4 regions of the Micromonospora luteifusca genome follow, and region 4 is predicted to be linked to each of the others. Evidence: riboswitches for the same ligand, from Rfam matches in the RefSeq annotation. Region 4 holds a riboswitch; each other region holds the start of a gene.
The links. A riboswitch is a leader RNA that binds a small molecule or an ion and turns the genes downstream of it on or off. The one in region 4 is predicted to bind cobalamin.

Region 1: it holds a riboswitch for cobalamin, as region 4 does, so the genes downstream of both, cobN (cobaltochelatase subunit CobN) here and bluB (5,6-dimethylbenzimidazole synthase) in region 4, are expected to answer to the same signal.
Region 2: it holds a riboswitch for cobalamin, as region 4 does, so the genes downstream of both, JOD64_RS28955 (CbtB domain-containing protein) here and bluB (5,6-dimethylbenzimidazole synthase) in region 4, are expected to answer to the same signal.
Region 3: it holds a riboswitch for cobalamin, as region 4 does, so the genes downstream of both, JOD64_RS28990 (ribonucleoside-diphosphate reductase subunit alpha) here and bluB (5,6-dimethylbenzimidazole synthase) in region 4, are expected to answer to the same signal.

The regions. Positions count from the first base shown of each region.
Region 1 is NZ_JAFBBP010000001.1:11,081-15,799, reverse strand. It holds gene JOD64_RS00060 (hypothetical protein) at 1-514, opposite strand, end outside; gene JOD64_RS00055 (RNA polymerase sigma factor) at 507-1,001, opposite strand; gene JOD64_RS00050 (hypothetical protein) at 1,221-1,556, shown strand; cobalamin riboswitch at 1,875-2,052, shown strand; gene cobN (cobaltochelatase subunit CobN) at 2,324-4,719, shown strand, end outside.
Region 2 is NZ_JAFBBP010000001.1:6,433,188-6,437,906, reverse strand. It holds gene JOD64_RS28970 (ABC transporter substrate-binding protein) at 1-894, opposite strand, end outside; gene JOD64_RS28965 (ABC transporter permease) at 935-1,942, opposite strand; gene JOD64_RS28960 (amidohydrolase family protein) at 2,183-3,061, opposite strand; cobalamin riboswitch at 3,299-3,445, shown strand; gene JOD64_RS28955 (CbtB domain-containing protein) at 3,480-3,683, shown strand; gene JOD64_RS28950 (CbtA family protein) at 3,674-4,447, shown strand; gene JOD64_RS28945 (histidine phosphatase family protein) at 4,444-4,719, shown strand, end outside.
Region 3 is NZ_JAFBBP010000001.1:6,439,866-6,444,584, reverse strand. It holds gene JOD64_RS28995 (ribonucleotide-diphosphate reductase subunit beta) at 1-280, opposite strand, end outside; gene JOD64_RS28990 (ribonucleoside-diphosphate reductase subunit alpha) at 292-2,610, opposite strand; cobalamin riboswitch at 2,807-3,023, opposite strand; gene JOD64_RS28985 (enolase C-terminal domain-like protein) at 3,569-4,719, shown strand, end outside.
Region 4 is NZ_JAFBBP010000001.1:4,776,556-4,781,274, reverse strand. It holds gene JOD64_RS21815 (FAD-dependent monooxygenase) at 1-445, shown strand, start outside; gene JOD64_RS21810 (CU044_5270 family protein) at 496-1,461, opposite strand; gene JOD64_RS21805 (RNA polymerase sigma factor) at 1,480-2,052, opposite strand; cobalamin riboswitch at 2,400-2,599, shown strand; gene bluB (5,6-dimethylbenzimidazole synthase) at 2,630-3,256, shown strand; gene JOD64_RS21795 (vitamin B12-dependent ribonucleotide reductase) at 3,389-4,719, opposite strand, start outside.

The sequences.
Region 1 (4,719 bases), 4.8 Mb from region 4:
GGACCCAGTCCACCCCGGGCGGGGTGGCCTCCTTGTGGAAGGCCAGATTGAGGCCGCCGTCGAACGCGTCGACGCGCAGCGCACCCCCGTCGTAGAGCAGCGTCGCGACCCGGTAGCTGCCCGTGGGGTCGGGGTCGGCGACCAGCACCCGCTCGGGCGGACCCAGCTTCGCCGGTAGGCGGATCGGGAACCGTACCGACCGTTGGGCCTCGTCCAGGGCGATGGACCGCTGGCTGGGCAAGGGCGACGGACTGTCGCCGGGCAGCGTCCGGGCGGGCGTGGTGGCGATGCTGACACCGGCGAAGCGCAGCAGCCCTGTGACAGCGTCGGCGACGGCCGCACGGGTCGGCGGCACCACCGCCACGACGGCCGCGACGAGCGCCGCCGCGGCGAGCCGACGCCACCGGTGTGCCGGCCTGCTGAGCCGTACGCGCACGCCTGCGGTCACGTCGGGCGGGTCGGGTGTCTCCAGCCAGGTGGACAGGTCGCGCAGTTCCCGTTCGAGGTCACCCATACCGGACCTCCTCGTGGTCGAGCAGGCCGCGAAGCTTCGTCAGGGCCCGAGACGTACGCGACTTCACCGTGCCGCGGGGCCAGCCCAGCGCCGCCACCGTCTCCTCCTCGGTGAGATCGAGGAAGAACCGGCAGACGATCACCTCGCGATCGCGTACCGGCAGTTGACGCAGGGCCTCGACCAGCGCGGTGCGGCGCTCCCCGGCGAGAACCGCGCTGACCGCCCCGTCCTCGGCGATCTCCGACGTCGGGTTCGCCGCGGCGGCCCGCAGGACGAGCCCGTCGCGCCGGCCACGGGAGCGGTGCAGGTTGCGGGTCTCGTTGGCGACGATCGCGAGCAGCCAGGACCGGAACGACGACTCGCCCCGATAACGGGACAGCTTGCGGTACGCCTTCACGAACGCCTCCTGGGTGACGTCCTCGGAGTCCGAGCCCGCGCCGAGCAGCACCGCCGTCCGGTACGCGGACGCGGTGTGCCGGGCGACCAGGAGGTCGTACGCCTCCAGGTCACCTGCCCGAGCGCGGGTGACGAGTGCGTCGTCGTCCAGGGCGAACCTCCGTTCCGGTCACAACCCATGACACCGCTCACGCGCTGCCGGTTCCAACTCCGGGTTCTCGAAAAGTGGCTCAGCTGTCTCCCACCCGGCGTGCAGCGTATTGCCAGGAATCGGTGCTGCACTGGAGGGCGTCGAGGAGAGGGGCTGGTCATGAGCTGGTTCAACCGCCGGTCACGGGGTGCCGAGGCGACCCCGACGAAGCTGGACCGCGAGGCGACCCGCGACGATCTCGCCGCGCTGGAGTCGTTCGTCGCCTCTCGGCGGGGGGTGGAGTTCTACCTGGAGCCGGAGACGACCGCGACGGACACCACCGTGGTGGCGATCGCCCACGACGGCGAGTGGATCCGTCGCCGTACCGGCACGCCACGCGCGGCGGGGGCCATCGCCCGCAAGCACGCGGTGCCGCTGTACGAGGCGGCCCGCACCGGCTACCCGGAACGGATGCGGACCTGGAGCCGAGCCCACCCGGAACGCCACGCCCGCTGAGCCCCGCGGCAGCGGATCATGGCGAGCGGCGCAGTCGCCCGTTCCGTCAGGATGCCCGGCTAGACCGGGGATGTTCCTGCACGCCCATCGGGTTCCGCACGTGCGAGTGATCGCTGAACACCTCCGCGTCTACGGCATCAGCTTCAAGGGAGTCACACAGACAGTCGGCTCCCTCCGCAGGGTCACGCCGCCACCGGCCAATCAGCTCGTCGTCTCGTGCATCAGGCAACCCCGCGCGCCGATATTTCCGCAGGTCAATGTGGTGAGCATGGCGGGGCGGTGCCGGGGTCTGCGTTGACCGGCGGCGCGAGGGTGTGGCAGCATTCGCGGCCTGACGGCAGTGAAGGAAGTCGGTGCGAATCCGACGCGGTCCCGCCACTGTCACCGGGGAGCGATCCCCCCTCGTGAGTCACGGCCGTGTGTCTGCGGTTGGAAGGCCGGGGGAAGAGCGTCGATCCGGAAGCCAGGATACTTCGGCCGTCGGGACGTACCCCAGGGCGTGGACACCCGAGGAGGACCCGATGACGCAGGGCGTCTCATTCATCGACCGATATCGTCGTGGCTCGTGCGGCTGCCGTGCCGTCGCCACGATCGGCAGCATCGTCGGCCCACCGGCTCCCGGGCGCGATCTCTCCGCTCACCGCTGAGTCCGTACCGCACCGCCCGTCGTCTCCGGCCCTGCGCCGCTGACCAGGCCGAACCCTGCGCCCATCCCTCATGCCGGGTCGCTCCCGCGAGCGCCTCGACGTCACTGTCCGGAGCCTGCCGTGCGCATCCTGTTGCTCTCCACCGCCGACACCGACCTGCTGGCCGCCCGCGCCAGCGGTGCCGACTACCGGCTGGCCAACCCCGCCCGGGTCGCCGCCGACGAGGTGCCCGCCCTGCTCGACGGGGTCGCCCTCGTCGTCGTACGCCTCCTTGGCGGTCGGCAGGCGTGGCCGGACGGCCTCGCCACCGTGCTCGACAGCGGCATCCCGACGGCCGTGCTCGGCGGCGAGGCACTACCCGACGCGGAGCTGATGGCCATCTCCACCGTGCCGTCCGGGGTCGTCACCCAGGCGCTGGCGTACCTGGTCGAGGGTGGCCCGGACAACCTCGGGCAAATGGCCCGGTTCCTGTCCGACACGGTGCTGCTCACCGGCGAGGGGTTCGCCCCACCCGCACCGACTCCGGCGTACGGCGTGCACCGCGAGTACCCCACCAATCCGGAACAGCCCACCGTGGGGATCGTCTTCTACCGGGCGCACGCGTTGGCCGGCAACACCGATTTCGTCGACGTGCTGGCCGAGGCGGTGCGGACGGCCGGCGGCAACCCGCTGCCGATCTTCTGCGGCTCGCTGCGCGGGCTGACCGCGACCGCCGGTCCGCTCGGGCTCTTCGCCCGCTGCGACGCGCTGCTGGTCACCGTGCTCGCGGCCGGCGGCGCGGTCGCCGCGGACGCCTCCGGAGGCGGCGACGAGGACGCCTGGGACGTCGGCGCACTGGCCGCCCTGGAGGTGCCGATCATCCAGGCGCTCTGCCTGACCAGCACCCGTGAGCAGTGGGCCGGCAGCGACGCCGGACTGTCCCCGTTGGACGCGGCGATGCAGGTGGCCATCCCCGAGTTCGACGGCCGGATCATCACCGTGCCGTTCTCGTTCAAGCAGATCGACCCGGACGGCCTCTCGGTCTACGCCGCCGACCCCGAGCGGGCCGCCCGGGTCGCCGGCATCGCGGTGCGCCACGCCCGGCTGCGGTACCTGCCGAACCACGACAAGCGGGTCGCCGTGGTGCTCAGTTCGTACCCCACCAAGCACTCCCGGGTCGGCAACGCCGTCGGGCTGGACACCCCGGTCTCGGCGGTCCGGTTGTTCGCCGCGCTGGCCGAGGACGGCTATGACCTGGGCGCCGCGCCGCCGCCCACCGACGGGGACGCGTTGATCCACGCGCTGATCGCCGCCGGTGGTCACGACGTGGAATGGCTCACCCCGGAACAGTTGGCCGGCGCCGAGGCCCGGATTGCGGGGCAGACCTACCGACGCTGGTTCGACCAGGTCCCGGCCGAGCTGCGCGAGCGGATGCGCGAACACTGGGGTGAGCCGCCCGGCGAGCTCTACACCGAGGGCGGCGACATCGTGCTCGCCGGGCTGCGTTTCGGCAACGTGGTGCTGCTGATCCAGCCGCCACGCGGTTTCGGGGAGAACCCGATCGCCATCTACCACGACCCGGACCTGCCGCCCAGCCACCACTACCTGGCCGCGTACCGCTGGTTGGCCGCGCCCGTCGCCGACGGCGGCTTCGGCGCGGACGCCGTGGTGCACCTGGGCAAGCACGGCACCCTGGAGTGGCTGCCCGGCAAGGGCCTCGGCCTGGCCGCCGACTGCGCACCCGACGCCGTCCTCGGCGACCTGCCGCTGGTCTACCCGTTCATCGTCAACGACCCCGGCGAGGGCACCCAGGCCAAACGGCGGGCACACGCCGTGGTGATCGACCACCTGGTGCCGCCGATGGCGCGCGCCGAAACCTACGGCGACCTGGCCAAGCTGGAGCAACTGCTCGACGAGTACGCCACCGTGCAGGCGCTCGACCCGGCCAAGGTGCCCACCGTGCGGGCGCAGATCTGGGACCTGGTGCGTGCCGCCGAACTGCACCACGACCTGCACGCCGAGGCGATGCCCCACGCCGACGACTTCGACGACTTCGTGCTGCACCTCGACGGGTACCTCTGCGAGGTCAAGGACGTGCAGATCCGCGACGGTCTGCACATTCTCGCCGACGCGCCCACCGGTGAGCCGCGGGTCAACCTGGTCCTCGCGGTGCTGCGCGCGCCACAGGTCTGGGGCGGCGCCCGTGCCCTGCCCGGTCTGCGCCAGGCCCTCGCCGGCGCGTACTCCCTCGACGAGCAGGCGTTGCTCGCGTCACCGGGACAACGACTGGCGTTGCCCACCGCGTTGACCGACGTGGTGGACGGTCCGGCCGGCACCGCCGCCGACGCCGTCGACCTGATCGAGGCACTCGCCCGGCGGTTGGTCCTCGGCATGGAGACGCTCGGCTGGAACACCGACGCCGTCGACACGGTGGTCGAGGAGGTGACCGGCCAGCGGGTCCCGGACGTCGCCGCGGTGCTGCACTTCGCCGCCACCGAGCTGGTGCCCCGACTGGACCGGACCACCGACGAGTTGAC
Region 2 (4,719 bases), 1.7 Mb from region 4:
CATCTTGAACGGGTTCTGCACGACCAGCGCCGAGATCTGGCCGCTACGCACGCCGGCGATCTCGTCCGGGGCGGCGTCCCAGCCGATGATGACCACCTTGCCCGACTTGTTCGCCGCCTGGATGGCCTGCGCGGCGCCGAGCACACTCGGCTCGTTGGCCGCGAAGATGCCGGCGAGGTTGGGGTTGGCCGTGAGGATGTTCTCGGTGACGCGTCGTGCCTCGTTGACGTCACTGCGGCTGGGCTGCTGGCCGACCAGCTTCAGGTTGGGGAACTGGGCGAGGCCGGCCTTGAAGCCGTCGACCCGCTCGGTGTTGGTCTGCGATCCGGGCTGGAACTCGACAAGTGCCACCTCGTGGTTGCCGGGGCCGAGTTCGGTGGCGAGCATCTTCGCCGCCTCGGTGGCCGACGCACGGTTGTCGGTGGCGAAGAGGGGCACGCTCGACGGCTGCGGGCTGGTGCCGGAGTCGATCATCGCGACCGGGATGTTGGCGCCGATCGCCTGGTCGGTCGCCGGTGCCAACGCGCGGGAGTCGGTCGCCGCGTAGACGATGCCGTCGACCTTCTTGGTGACGAAGTTCTGGATCAGGTTGACCTGGCCCTCGACATCGGTTTCGGTGGTCACCCCGTCCCACTGGACGGTGACGTCGCCGGCGCGCTGCGCGGCACACTCCGCCCCGGCCTTCACCGTGTTCCAGTAGTCGGCCCCGACGGCCTTCGGGACGACGGCGAGCTTCAACGGGCCACTCGCGTCCTTGGTCGCGCCATCGCCTCCGTCGCGGACGTCGACTCCGCCGCAGGCGCTGAGAAGAGCGGTCGCCGCGGCTACGGCCAACATGGCCTGTGCGCGCAGGATGGGCCGTCGCGTCCGTCGGCTGGTGGTGGTGTGCGCCATGATGCGTGTCCTTCCTCGTTCGGACTCTCGGAATGGCATGTCAACCCCGTGCTTCCAGCCGCCGTCGGCGGTACTGGTCGAAGTAGACGGCGGCCCAGATGATCAGGCCGACGATCACCTGCTGGTAGTGGATGCTGATGTCGAGCAGGACGGCGCCGTTGCGCACCAGGGCGATGAGGAACGCGCCGATGATGGTCCCGACGATCCGGCCCTGGCCCCCGAAGAGGCTGGCTCCACCGATGACCGCGGCGGCGATCACATCGAGCTCCAGCGAGATCCCATAGTTCGGCTGGCCGGAGTTGACCCGGGACGCGGCGATCATGCCGCCCAACCCGACCAGCACACCCGCCAGCACGTACACCCCGGTCAGGTGGCGCCGCACCCCGATGCCGGAGCGGCGGGCCGCCTCCAGGTTGGAGCCCATCGCGTAGGTGTACTGGCCAAAGCGCGTCTGGGAGAGCAGGAAGGCAACCCCGACGGCGACCAGGACGGTGATCACCACGGCGAACGGGATGCCGAGGATCTCCCCGTTGCCGAGCAGCTGGAAGGATCGGGGCAAACCGTAGACGCCGACCGCTCCGCTGACGATGAAGACGAGACCGCGGCCCACGGACATCGTTCCCAGCGTCGCAATGAACGGCGGAATCCGGGCCACGGTCACCAGCAGCCCGTTCAGCAGCCCGGCCAGCGCGCCGACGCCGATCGCCACGATCGTCGCCGCCCAGAGCGAGAAGCCGAGGTCGCGGACGACCATCGCGCCCGCGACGCCGGCCAGCGCGGCGATCGACCCCACGGACAGGTCGATGCCCTTCGTGATGATGACCATCGTCTGCGCCGTGGCGATGATGGCGATCACCGCGGTCTGCGCCCCGATGTTGAAGAGGTTGTCCGCGGTCAGGAAGTAGGGACTGGCGAGGGTCAACGCGATGAACAGGACCACGAGCGCGGTCGCGGCGGTCAGCTCGGAGACGGCGTGGGAGATCCGTTCCCGGAACCAATCGCTGAGTTCGCCGCGCTGCGAGCCGGCGGCTGCCTCGACCGTACTCATCGTCGGACCTCGCATGCCCGGGCACCGCCCGTAGAGATAGGTCGGATGTTTCCCTCGATCAGGCGTTACCTTGCCACGCATCTACATATGTTGCCAAGGTCTTGCCGACATGTTTTGTCAGCGATGCCCAGGCCACCACGGGCATACGTCTGATCAAACTGGCACAACCTGCGACCGATCGATCACCATGCCCAGGCGGGGAGGGGCTTTCGGCCCGTCAGGCCGCGAGCCGCTGCGGCCTCACGACGTCTCCAGCCGGTAGGCCCGACGGGCCGTCTGTCGCCAGATCGCCGCACGCTCGTCGTCGCGGAGCGGGTCCAGCAGGTCGGTGAGGGCCTCGACCCAGCGGGTGTACGAGGTGGCGAGCAGACACACCGGCCAGTCCGAGCCGAACATCAACCGGTCCGGGCCAAACACGTCGAGCGCGTGCTCGACGGCGGGCCGCACATCCGCCGTCGTCCAGGACGGGCCGTCCACTTCGGTCACCAGGCCGGAGAGCTTCGCCGTCGTGTTGGGCTCGGCGGCGAGCGTACGCAGGTCACGGGGCCAGTCGCCGAGGCCGGCACGCCCGAGCGACGGTTTGCCGAGGTGGTCCAGGACGAACCGCATCTGGGGCAGATCGCGGACGAGCCGGGTGGCCGCCGGCAGTTGGTGGTCGCGCACCAGCAGGTCGAAGGCGAGGCCAGCGGCGCCGACCGCGGCGATGCCCCGCCGGACCTCCGGGCGGTCGAGGTACGCCGGGTCAGGTTCGGATTGGACGAGGTGCCGGATCCCGACCAGCCGGTCTCCACCCCGTGCGGCCCGGAGCCGGTCGAGGCGATGGTCGACGTCGTCCGCGGTGAGGTCGACCCAGCCGACGACTCCGGCGATGAGGGGGTCGTCGGCCGCGATGCCCAGCAGTTCGGGCGTCTCCGTCCGGGCGGCGACGGACTGCACGACGACGGTCTGGGTGACCCCGACGGCCCGGGCTGCCGGGGCCAGGTCGACCGGAGTGAAGTCGTCGTCGATCACGGCCATGGTGTGCGGATCGATCCAGGGCTGCGGGTGCCGTGCCCGGACCCAGAGGTGGTGGTGCGCGTCCACGATGCCCGGTCCCGACGGGGTTTCGTTGGTCGTCATCGGACACGTCCCAGCGCGCTCACGTACACCCACACCCCGCCCAGTCATTGGTCAGACGTCCGGGTCGGCCCGGTGCTTCGGACCCATCCGGCAGTTTGACCATGTTAGCGGTAACAGGGCGCTCGCGGGTCGCAGGCGGCGCGCCACGACCAATCAAGCATCATATCTTTGACATCCACCCCCATGGCTACCCTCTCGTCGGCCCGTTCGGCTGGCGGGGCCGGGTTGACCGACTGCGGCGGCACCGATACCGTCGACCCACTATCTGCGGCGACGCGAGGGAAGCCGGTGTGAATCCGGCGCGGTCGCGCCACTGTAAGCGGTTCCTCAGTCTCACCACGGGGACCGCGAGCCAGGACGCTCGGTCGTCCGCAGCCTTGCGATGGGGACGCGTCATCCCCGGGGAGGTTCGTGTTCCATGTCTACTTCCACGTCCAGCCAGCCGTTGGTGCACCCCGCTGCCAGTGCGCGTCTGTTGTGGACGGTCCTGGCGACCGTTGCGGTGCTCAGCCTGCTGGCCTACCTCGTCGCCTTCGATCAGGGAGCCGTCTCGCGCAGCGGCATGTACCTGCACGAGCTGATGCACGACGGCCGGCATCTGCTGGGCGTTCCGTGCCACTGACAGCCACCACCGCTCCCCCGTTCGTCACCGTCCTCGTCCGTGGGCTGCTCGCCGGTCTGATCGCCGGCCTGCTCGCCGGGGCGTTCGCCTACGTCGCCGGTGAGCCGCACGTCGAGGCGGCCATCGCCATCGAGGAGGCGGCGGCGCACGCCGAGCCCGCGGCCGGTGGGCACGATCATGAGGACGCCCTGGTCAGCCGGACGGGTCAGCGCGGCGGCCTGTTCCTGGCCACCGGCCTGTTCGGCGCCGCGATGGGTGGCCTGCTGGCCACGGCGTACGCCCTGCTGTCCCGTCGGCGACGGATCTACGACGACGACGGCCGGGCGGGTCTGCTGCTGGCCGGCGCGGCACTGCTCGGCGCAGTGATCGTGCCGTTCCTGAAATATCCGGCGAACCCTCCGGCCGTCGGCGACCCGGCCACCTTCAACCAGCGCACCGTCACCTATCTGCTGATGGTGGTGCTCGGTCTGGTGGCGGTGTGGAGCGGGTCGCTGGGCTATCGGGCGGTCGGCGACGCGGCGCCGACGTGGCAACGCGCCGCTGCGGCCGCTGCCGGGTTCCTGCTGGTCACCGTGGTGGCCTACGTGGTGATGCCCTCCTTCCAGGAGGTCCCGGACGACTTCCCCGCGACTCTGCTGTGGGACTTCCGGCTGGCCTCGCTCGGCACCCAGGTGGTGCTCTGGACCGGGATCGGCCTGCTGTTCGCGGCGCTGATGCACCACGACCGGCGTCGCCGGGCCGCCGCCGCGCTGCCGGGCACGTGATCCCCACCAGCCTCCGGCTGGTCGCCCACGGTCACACCACCGCCCTGCGCCGGGCTCGGTTCGGTGGGGCGGACGACGGCTTGGACGAGGGCGGCCTGCGTGCCGCCCTCGCCCAGGCCCGCACCGAATCGGGCCGGCGCGGGCACCTGCGTGTCGACGATGCCTGCCTGTCCGGTCCGGAGGCGGCCGCCACACAGACCGCCGACGCCTTCGGTCTGCTGCCCACCATCGAAGCGGCATTGGCCGACTGTGACTACGGCGACTGGACCGGA
Region 3 (4,719 bases), 1.7 Mb from region 4:
GCTGGTAGAGGTTGAGCACCAGGTTGTTCGCGACGATCGTGTCGCCGGTGGCGAAGAACGCGACCAGCCGGCTGACCAGGTGCCGCTCAGCCGGCGACAGCTTGTCCAGGTCGGCGAGGTCGGCGTGCAGGTCGACCTCCTCGACCGTCCAGGTGTTGCGGATGGCGTCGCGGAACCGGTCGAAGAAGTGCGGGTAGCGCATGGGACGGAGGGTGAGGTCCATCCCGGGGTCGAGCAGCATGTGCGTGGTCCTCGGGTCGGCGGTGGTGTCGGCGATCATGTCGGCGGTGCTCACTGGCAGGCCTCGCACGACTCGGGGTTCTCCAGCGAGCAGGCCAGCGCCTCCGCGTCGACCGTGACGGGTGCGACGGCGCTGACGGTGGCCTGCTGGATCCGGGTGGCGGGGCGCGAGCGCAGGTAGTAGGTGGATTTCAGCCCGGCCTTCCAGGCGTACAGGTACATCGAGGAGAGCTTGCCGATGGTCGGTGCGGCCAGGAACAGGTTCAGCGACTGCGACTGGTCGATGAACGGGGCGCGGGCGGCGGCCAGGTCGATCAGCGCCCGCTGCGGCAGTTCCCATGACGTGCGGAACAGCTCCCGGACGCCGGCTGGCAACTCCGCGATCTCCTGCACCGACCCCTCGGCGCGCTTGATCGCCGACCGGATCCGGTCGGTCCACAGACCGCGGGCCTTCAGCTCGCGTACCAGAGCGGTGTTGACCTGGAGGAACTCCCCCGACAGGGTCTCGCGCTTGAACAGGTTGGACACCTGCGGCTCGATGCACTCGTAGCACCCGGCGATCGAGGCGATGGTCGCGGTCGGGGCGACCGCCACCAGCAGCGAGTTACGCAGCCCGTACGCCTCGACCCGCTCCCGCAGCGCGGCCCAGCGTGCGGTCTGCGTGCCCTCGACACCCCACAGGTCCGGTTGCAACTGGCCCCGCGCGGCCCGGGTCTGCCCGTACGCCGGATGTGCGCCGAAGCGGCGGGCCAGGTCGGCGGAGGTCTCCAGCGCGGTCAGGTACAGCTCCTCGCTGATCCGGGTGGACAGCTCCCGCGCGACCGGGGAGTCGAACGGCAGCCGCAGTGCGAAGAACACGTCCTGCAGACCCATCAGGCCGAGCCCGACCGGCCGCCAGCGGGGGTTGCTCGCCGCTGCCTGCGGGGTCGGGTAGTAGTTGATGTCGATGACCCGGTCGAGGAAGGTCACCGCGGTACGGACGGTGGCGCGCAGGCGCTCCCAGTCGATGCCGTCGTCGGTGAGGTGGGCGGCGAGGTTCACCGAACCGAGGTTGCACACGGCGGTCTCGGCGTCGCTGGACACCTCGACGATCTCGGTGCAGAGGTTGGACAGGTGCACCACGTTGCCGTCTTCGGCGGTCTGGTTGCACAGTCGGTTGGCGGCGTCCTTGAAGGTCATCCACCCGTTGCCGGTCTGGGCGAGGGTCCGCATCATCTTCCCGTACAGCTCGCGGGCCGGGACCTGCCGTACGTAGCGACCCTGCGCCTCGGCCTCCCGGTACGCGGCGTCGAAGCGCTCCCCCCACAGGTCGGGCAGTTCGGGCACCTCGTGCGGGTCGAACAGCGACCACATCTCGTCGGCCTCGACCCGGCGCATGAACTCGTCCGGGATCCAGTTGGCCAGGTTCAGGTTGTGGGTGCGCCGGGCGTCCTCGCCGGTGTTGTCCCGCAGTTGCAGGAACTCCTCGATGTCCGGATGCCACGGCTCCAGGTAGACGCACGCCGCGCCCTTGCGCCGGCCGCCCTGGTTGACCGCGGCGACACTCGCGTCCAGCGTGCGCAGCCACGGCACGATCCCGTTGGACTGCCCGTTGGTGCCGCGGATCAGTGCGCCCCGGGACCGGACCCGGGAGTACGCGATGCCGATGCCGCCGGCGAACTTGGACAGGTTGGCGACCTGGGCGTACCGCTGGTAGATCGAGTCCAACTCGTCCAGCGGCGAGTCGACCAGGTAGCAGGAGGACATCTGGGTGTGTCGGGTCCCGGAGTTGAACAACGTCGGTGAGCTGGGCAGATAAGCCAGGCTGGACATCAGTCGGTAGAAGCCGATCGCCTCGTCCGGCGTTTGGGACAACCCGCAGGCAACCCGCAGCAGCCAGTACTGCGGGGTCTCCAGCACCAGCCGGCTGGTGGGGTGGCGCAGCAGGTACCGGTCGTACACCGTGCGCAGGCCGAAGTACTCGAACCTCCGGTCGCCGTCCGGATCGATGGCGTCGTCGAGCATCGCGTCGTGAGCGGCGACGAACGCCGCGGTGTCGTCACCGATGAGCCCCTCGGCATGGCCGATCCGGATCGCCGCGCTGAACGAGGTGACGCCCTGCCGGCGCACCTCCTTGTCGACGTAGCCGGACAGGAGCCGGGCGGCGAGGCGCGAGTACTGCGGTTCCTCACCGATCATCTCGGCGGCGGTCTGGATGGACAGCCGGTCCAACTCGGCCGTCGTCGCGCCGTCGTACAGGCCGCTGATCGTGCGGGTGGCGACGCGCATCGGGTCGACGTCGGTCAGGTCGTCGGCCCACCGTTCGACCGCCCGGACGATCTTGTTCAACTCCACGGACTCGGTGCTGCCGTTGCGCTTGCGGACCTGCATCGGCGTCCGTCGCAGGGCCGCGTCGCCGCTGGCCGGGACTACCTCGGTGACTGTCACCACTCACTCCTCGCGAGTTCGAGACCTGATGGCCCTCGGACGCGTGGAGACAGACACCGGCGGACGCCACGCCATGCGGACGTGGGTCGGGTGGCGTCAGCCGTCCCACGCGGCCTCGGACCGCCGCGCAACCCGGGTTCGGGTACGTGGCGCGCTGGCAGGTCTTCGGACTCGCGGGCAGGACCGGGTTCGCCGGTCTCCTACTGGCCGTCGCTTCCCAGACCGATTGGTGGCCCAGTGCTTCTGACGGCGGTCGTTCCCACTCACCGCTGCGGGACAGTCCCGGATTTCCACCGGGTTCCCTGTTGCCTCGACCGCCCCGGATGAGCGGCCGAACCAGCTGCGCTCGACACCATATATAGGGACGCTGCCGTTGTCACACCCCACATGTCGGTCCCGGGGCGTGTCGGCGGCCGGGCTGGTGACGACCGTCACCGGCCCCGAGGGACACGCTCGGCCCGGCCGATGCGAGGCGGTGAACGCCGGCGCCGCCGAGGCCCGGACGAAGGCGTGGTGGAGCCAGAAAGGTGCGATGTATCGAGTCAACAGATGTAAAGAATCCTGCTCATACTTCGCCGTCAATGTTTCCGTCCTGAATGAACATCTTATCTTCACGGGTCCTATCCGGATCCTCTTGTCAATGCCTCGACCGGGACGAGCCGACGCCCGCAGCCCGGGAATGCCCAGAAAAATCGACTACGGGGGCGGCGTCCACCAGCACGAGGCCTGCCACCGCAGCCCACGGCGGGCACCCGCCAACCGGTAGCGTCGTCAAAAGCAGACCATTCGAAACATTGGATGTCTGTGGCCGGGGGGTGATCGACATCGTTGACGGGCCGGATCCGCCCTCCGTATACTCCCAGTGATCATCTGATCTTTGGCCTAGCCGGGCGAGGAGCGCATGCCGCAGATCACTGCCGTCACCGTCGAGGACGTCCGCTTCCCCACCTCCCTGACCGCTGACGGCTCCGACGCCATGAACAAGGACGGCGACTACTCGGCGGCCTACGTCGTTCTGCACACCGACGGCGTCGACAGCGTGGGTGCGCCGCTCGCGGGCCACGGTCTGACCTTCACCATCGGCCGGGGCAACGACATCGTCGTCGCGGCGGCGGTCCATCAGGCACAGAGCCTCGTGGGCCTGGACGTCGCGACGATGGCAGCGGACATGGGTGCGGTCTACCGCCTCCTCACCTCCGACTCGCAGCTGCGCTGGCTCGGGCCGGAGAAGGGCGTCGTCCACCTGTCGCTGGCCGCCGTGCTGAACGCGTCGTGGGACCTGGTCGCCCGGCTCGCCGACAAGCCGCTGTGGCGGCTGCTCGTCGACATGTCCCCCGAAGAACTCGTCGACATCGCGGACCTGCGCTACCTGTCCGACGCGCTGACCCGGGACGAGGCACTGGCCATCCTGCGCGCCAAGGAGAGCACGAAGGCCGATCGTCTCGCCGAGCTCGACCGGACCGGCTACCCCGCCTACACCACCTCCGCCGGCTGGCTCGGCTACGGCGACGACAAGCTGCGCCGGCTGTGTCAGGAGGCGGTGGACAGCGGCTACGGCTACGTCAAGCTCAAGGTGGGCGCCAACCTCGACGACGACATCCGCCGGTGCGGGATCGCCCGCGAGATCCTCGGCCCACACCGCAACCTGATGATCGACGCCAACCAGGTGTGGGACGTCGGACAGGCCATCGAGTGGGTGAAGGCCCTCGCCCAGTTCGAGCCACTGTGGATCGAGGAGCCGACCAGCCCCGACGACATCCTGGGCCATGCGGCCGTCCGCCGCGCCGTCGCTCCCATCGGAGTCGCCACCGGCGAACACTGCCACAACCGGGTGATGTTCAAGCAGCTGTTCCAGGCCGGGGCCATCGACTTCTGCCAACTGGACACCGGCAGGCTGGCCAGCATCAACGAGATCGTCGCCGTGCTGCTCCTCGCCGCGAAGTTCGACGTCCCCGTCTGCCCACACGCCGGCGGTGTCGGGCTGTGCGAGATGGTGCAACACGTCTCGGTGCTCGACTACGTCTCGATCTCGGGAGATCTCACCGACCGTGT
Region 4 (4,719 bases):
CGTCGACCGGCCGGGCTGGCGTGACGAGTTGGGGACGACGTTCACCGAACCGGCCGCCACCATGCTCAAGGCCCTCGACTACGACGACAGCACCCTGCACGCCGGACCCAACCAGGAGGTCGTGCTCGACTCCTGGTCCCGGGGGCCGGTGCTGCTGATCGGCGACGCCGCCCACGCCACCTCGCCGAACATGGCCCAGGGCGCGGCGATGGCCCTGGAGGACGCGATCGTGCTCGCTTCGTCGTTGGCCGCCGCCGGGTCCCTCGCCGAAGCCCTGCGCGGGTACGAGGCGCGGCGACGCCCGCGTACCGACTGGGTGCTCAGCCAGACGCATCGCCGCGACAAGGCCACCGGGCTCCCGCCCGCGCTGCGCGACCTGGTGATGCGCCGCCTCGGCGAGCAGATGTTCCGCTCGAACTACGGCCCCCTGTTCGCCCAGCCCTGACCGGTCCGACGTGACCGGACCGGTCAGGGCTGGGGCGGGCCCACCACCGCTCAGGGCAGCTGGCCCGGCCGGTCGACGATTGCGATGCGGAGTAGCGCGACAGCCGTGTGCAGGGACTCCTTGCCGTTGCGCACCACCGACCCTCGGGTGCCAAGGAAGACGTGGGTGTCCCGGTCGAAGAGGAAGTCCTCGTTACCTCCGATCACGCCGGGCATCCGAATCGCCACCCCATGCCGACCGGCGGCGTCCACCACGTCGCCCGATATGACGACCGCTCCGGGCTCCCGTGCGAGTAGTTCGAACAGCGCCGCGAGCGCTCGGGGCGGCACGTAGCCTTCGAGCATCGACCGCGCGCTGGTGTACGCCATGCTCTCGTCCCCGTAGACGGCCTCCTCGTCGGCTGCTTCGGGAAGATGCAGGTCGACCGGGTGTTCCCGAAGGTATCGAAGCAACTCGTCCGGATCGGTGGGCAGGTCACCGTGGTAGGCGGGCGGCTGGAACGCGTCGAGCTCCTTCTCGGGATCGGCGGCATCGCCCGTGCGGAGCACCCTCAGCTCTCCCCACCCGTTCGGATCGGTCTCCGGTCGGTAACGTCCCTGCGTGTACGCGACTCCGCCCGCCGACTGCCACAGCTGGTTCCGAATGGTCCGGTACGGGCCGCTGTCCGGCCTGTCCCGGATCGTCGCCAGGGCTTCCGTGAAGACGTACTGGTCGGGTCGGGCGGTGAGCTCGGGCTGCTGCCGGGCGGCGTCGGCCGCCATCCGGAGGATCTCCGACGCGCTTGCCGTGGGCGGCGGGTGGTCGCCCACCCCCATCGTCTGGACCACCAGCGCACCGGCGGTCAGTGTGACTGCCAGCCCGAACGCTCCGGCGAGGCGCCAACCATGCAGGAACCGGGTGCGGCGTCTGACCGGACGGGCCGCCGAAGCCATCTCGGCCCGCCGGGCGACGTGGGCGGTCAGATCCGTGAGGAGCTGCTCCTCGAAACCGGGCGGCGACTGGTCGGTCTTGTTCATGGCGTCATCTCCGTCTCTTCAGGCGAGGGTGGTGGCTGCCGGGTAGGCGAGAACGGCGCGGACGACGCGACGGGCGCGATGCAGGCGGACCCGGGCGGCGACCGGCGACACCCCGAGCACGGTCGCCGCCTCCGCGACGGTGAGGCCGTCCACGGCGACGAGTTCGACAAGCGTCCGGGCGCCCTCGGGGAGCTCGCTCAGCGCGCGACAGGTGCGGCGGGCCGCCGCCTCGGCGTCGATGCGCTCCTCGATGCGGGCGATGTCATCGGGGCCCAGGTCCCGTCGTCCGGCCAGTCGGCCGGTCACCCGCAGCCGTTGGGCCGCCCGACGCCGCTCGTCGCCGATGACGTTGCGGGCCACCCCGTACAGCCAGCCGACCTGACTACCCCGGTCCGGCCGGTAGCCGGCCGCCGACTCGATCACCGCCAGGAACACGTCGGCGGTCAGGTCGGCGGCGAGATGTGGGTCGTCGACCCGCCGCGCCACGAACCGGCCCACCGCCTCCAGGTGCCGCCGGTAGAAGGCCTCGAAGGCCACCGGATCGGTTCCAATGCCGGAGATGTCATCATCGGCTTGGCTGGGCTCATTCACAGGCCGTCCCCTCTCGTAGCCTCCACACCTCTTCTTCGTCAGGCGGAGCGCGGGTGTTACCGAACCATCCGGCACGACCACCGGCGCCCGCTCCTGCCGACTGATTGCCCCCTCGTGCCGCCGACGCGGCACGGAGTGCCTGCCCGCGCGGCTCGATTGGCGGCACCAATCCCGACGAGAGCGGTATACCTCAGAGTCATAAATGACCGTGAGGTATACCGACGAACGGCAGCACGCCCCCGGGGCGGGTCTGCCCGGCGCTGAAGGCAGCGCTGCTGGCCCAACTGGGCAGCGCCCTGGTGATGCGGCATCATCGAAGCACCGGCGACGGGCCGCTATGGTGGGCGGTGGCACAAACGTTGCGAGGTGCCCCACGTGAGTGGGGAGAATCGGGAAGCCGGTGTGAGTCCGGCACGGGCCCGCCGCGGTGACCGGAGAGCTGCCACCCACGCGCACCAGACGCAGCCACTGGCCCTGAAGGGCTGGGAAGGCGGGTGACCAGCGTAGATCCGGGAGTCCGAAGACCGGCCTCGCGTCATCGGCCCCGTCAGGGGCGCGAGCGTAGCGGGAGCCTGCCTTGAACACCGGACTCTACGAGACCATCCATCGCCGCCGGGACGTGCGTGGCCAATTCACCGGGGCGCCGATCCCCGCCGAGACGTTGGACCGGATCCTCACGGCGGCGCACGCCGCGCCGAGCGTCGGTCTCTCCCAGCCCTGGGACTTCATCCTGGTCCGTGATCCCGAGCTGCGGCAGGAGTTCCACCGGCACGTGGAGCGGGAGCGGAACGCCTTCGCGGCCACTCTCGACGGTGCGGCGGCGGAACGCTTCGCCCGAATAAAGATCGATGGCGTACGCGAGTCGACGTTGTCGGTCGTGGTCACGTACGACCCGGAGCGGGGTGGGCCGGCCGTTCTCGGTCGTCACGCGATCGCCGACGCCGGCCTCTACTCGGTCTGTCTGGCGATCCAGAACCTGTGGCTGGCCGCAACCGCCGAGCAACTCGGGGTCGGCTGGGTTTCGTTCTACCGGGAACCGTTCCTGCGCGACCTGCTCGGCATCCCGGCCACCGTCCGCCCGGTGGCGTGGCTCTGCCTCGGCCCGGTCACCCATCTGGAGCAGACGCCGGACCTGGAGCGGCACGGCTGGCGCCAGCGACGTCCCGTGTCGTCGGTGACCCACCAGGATCGTTGGTCCGAGTGACCTGAACACTCACGTCAGCGCCGCGATGCGCCGTCGACCACCTGCTCGCGATCGTCCGCAACGGACTCAAGCGGATCCGCACCGACCGACGAGCCCCGGGCGCGTCAACGCCCGGGGCTCGTCGATGACGTGTCAGCTGCAGCCGCTGGTGGAGCCGCAGCCCTCGCAGACGTAGCAGCTACCGGCCGGGCGCATCTTCGTACCGCAGGTGAAGCAGAGCGGTGCGTCGGCGGCCTTGCCGATCACGGCCTCGAGCAGTTCCGTGCTGGAACCCACGCTCGGAGCCGGCTTGGCGACGGCCACGTCGGCCATCTCCTGGGCCGGCTGGGCGACGGCCTCCGGCTTTGCCGGGGTCTCCACCGGTGCCGAGGACGCCATCGCGGTGAGCTCCACGCCGGTGACCGCGGCGGCTTCGGCGTCGGCCTCGGCCCGCAGCTGCGCGGCCCGCTCGGATGCGGTGAAGATGCCCAGCTCGGCGCGGCGCTCGTAGGGCAGGAAGTCCAGCGCCAGGCGACGGAAGATGTAGTCCATCACCGAGGCCGCCATCCGCACGTCCGGGTCGTCGGTCATACCGGCCGGCTCGAAGCGCATGTTGGTGAACTTGCTGACGAACGTCTCCAGCGGCACGCCGTACTGCAGGCCGATGCTGATGGCCACCGAGAAGGCGTCCATCACCCCGGCCAGGGTCGAGCCCTGCTTGGACATCTTGAGGAAGACCTCACCGAGGCCGTCATCCGGGTAGGACGACGCGGTCAGGTAGCCCTCGGCACCACCGACGGAGAAGCTGACCGTCTCGGACGGACGCTTCTTCGGCAGGCGCTTACGTACCGGCCGGTACTCGATGACCTTCTCCACCGCGACCGGGGCGGCCGGCGCGGTCTCGACGGCGGCCGGCTGGGTGGCCTTGTTGGACTTGGCCACCGAGAGCGGCTGACCGACCTTGCAGTTGTCCCGGTAGATCGCCAGGGCCTTGAGGCCGAGCTTCCAGCCCTCGAAGTAGATCTTCTCGACGTCCTCGACGGTGGCCGCCTCCGGCATGTTGACCGTCTTGGAGATGGCACCGGAGACGAACGGCTGGATGGCCGCCATCATCCGCACGTGCCCCATCGGGGCGATCGTCCGCTCCCCCATGGCGCAGTCGAAGACCGGGTAGTGCTCCGGCTTGAGGCCCGGGGCGTCCACCACGTGGCCGTGGTCGGCGATGTGCTCGACGATCGCCTCGACCTGCTCCTCGGGGTAGCCGAGGCTGCGCAGGGCGCGCGGCACCGTCTGGTTGACGATCTGCATCGAGCCGCCGCCGACCAGCTTCTTGAACTTGACCAGCGCCAGGTCCGGCTCCACGCCGGTCGTGTCGCAGTCCATCATGAAGCCGATCGTGCCGGTCGGGGCGAGGACGCTCGCCTGCGCGTTGCGCCAACCGAACTTATCGCCGATCTTGTTGCCCTGGGTCCACTGCTTGGTCG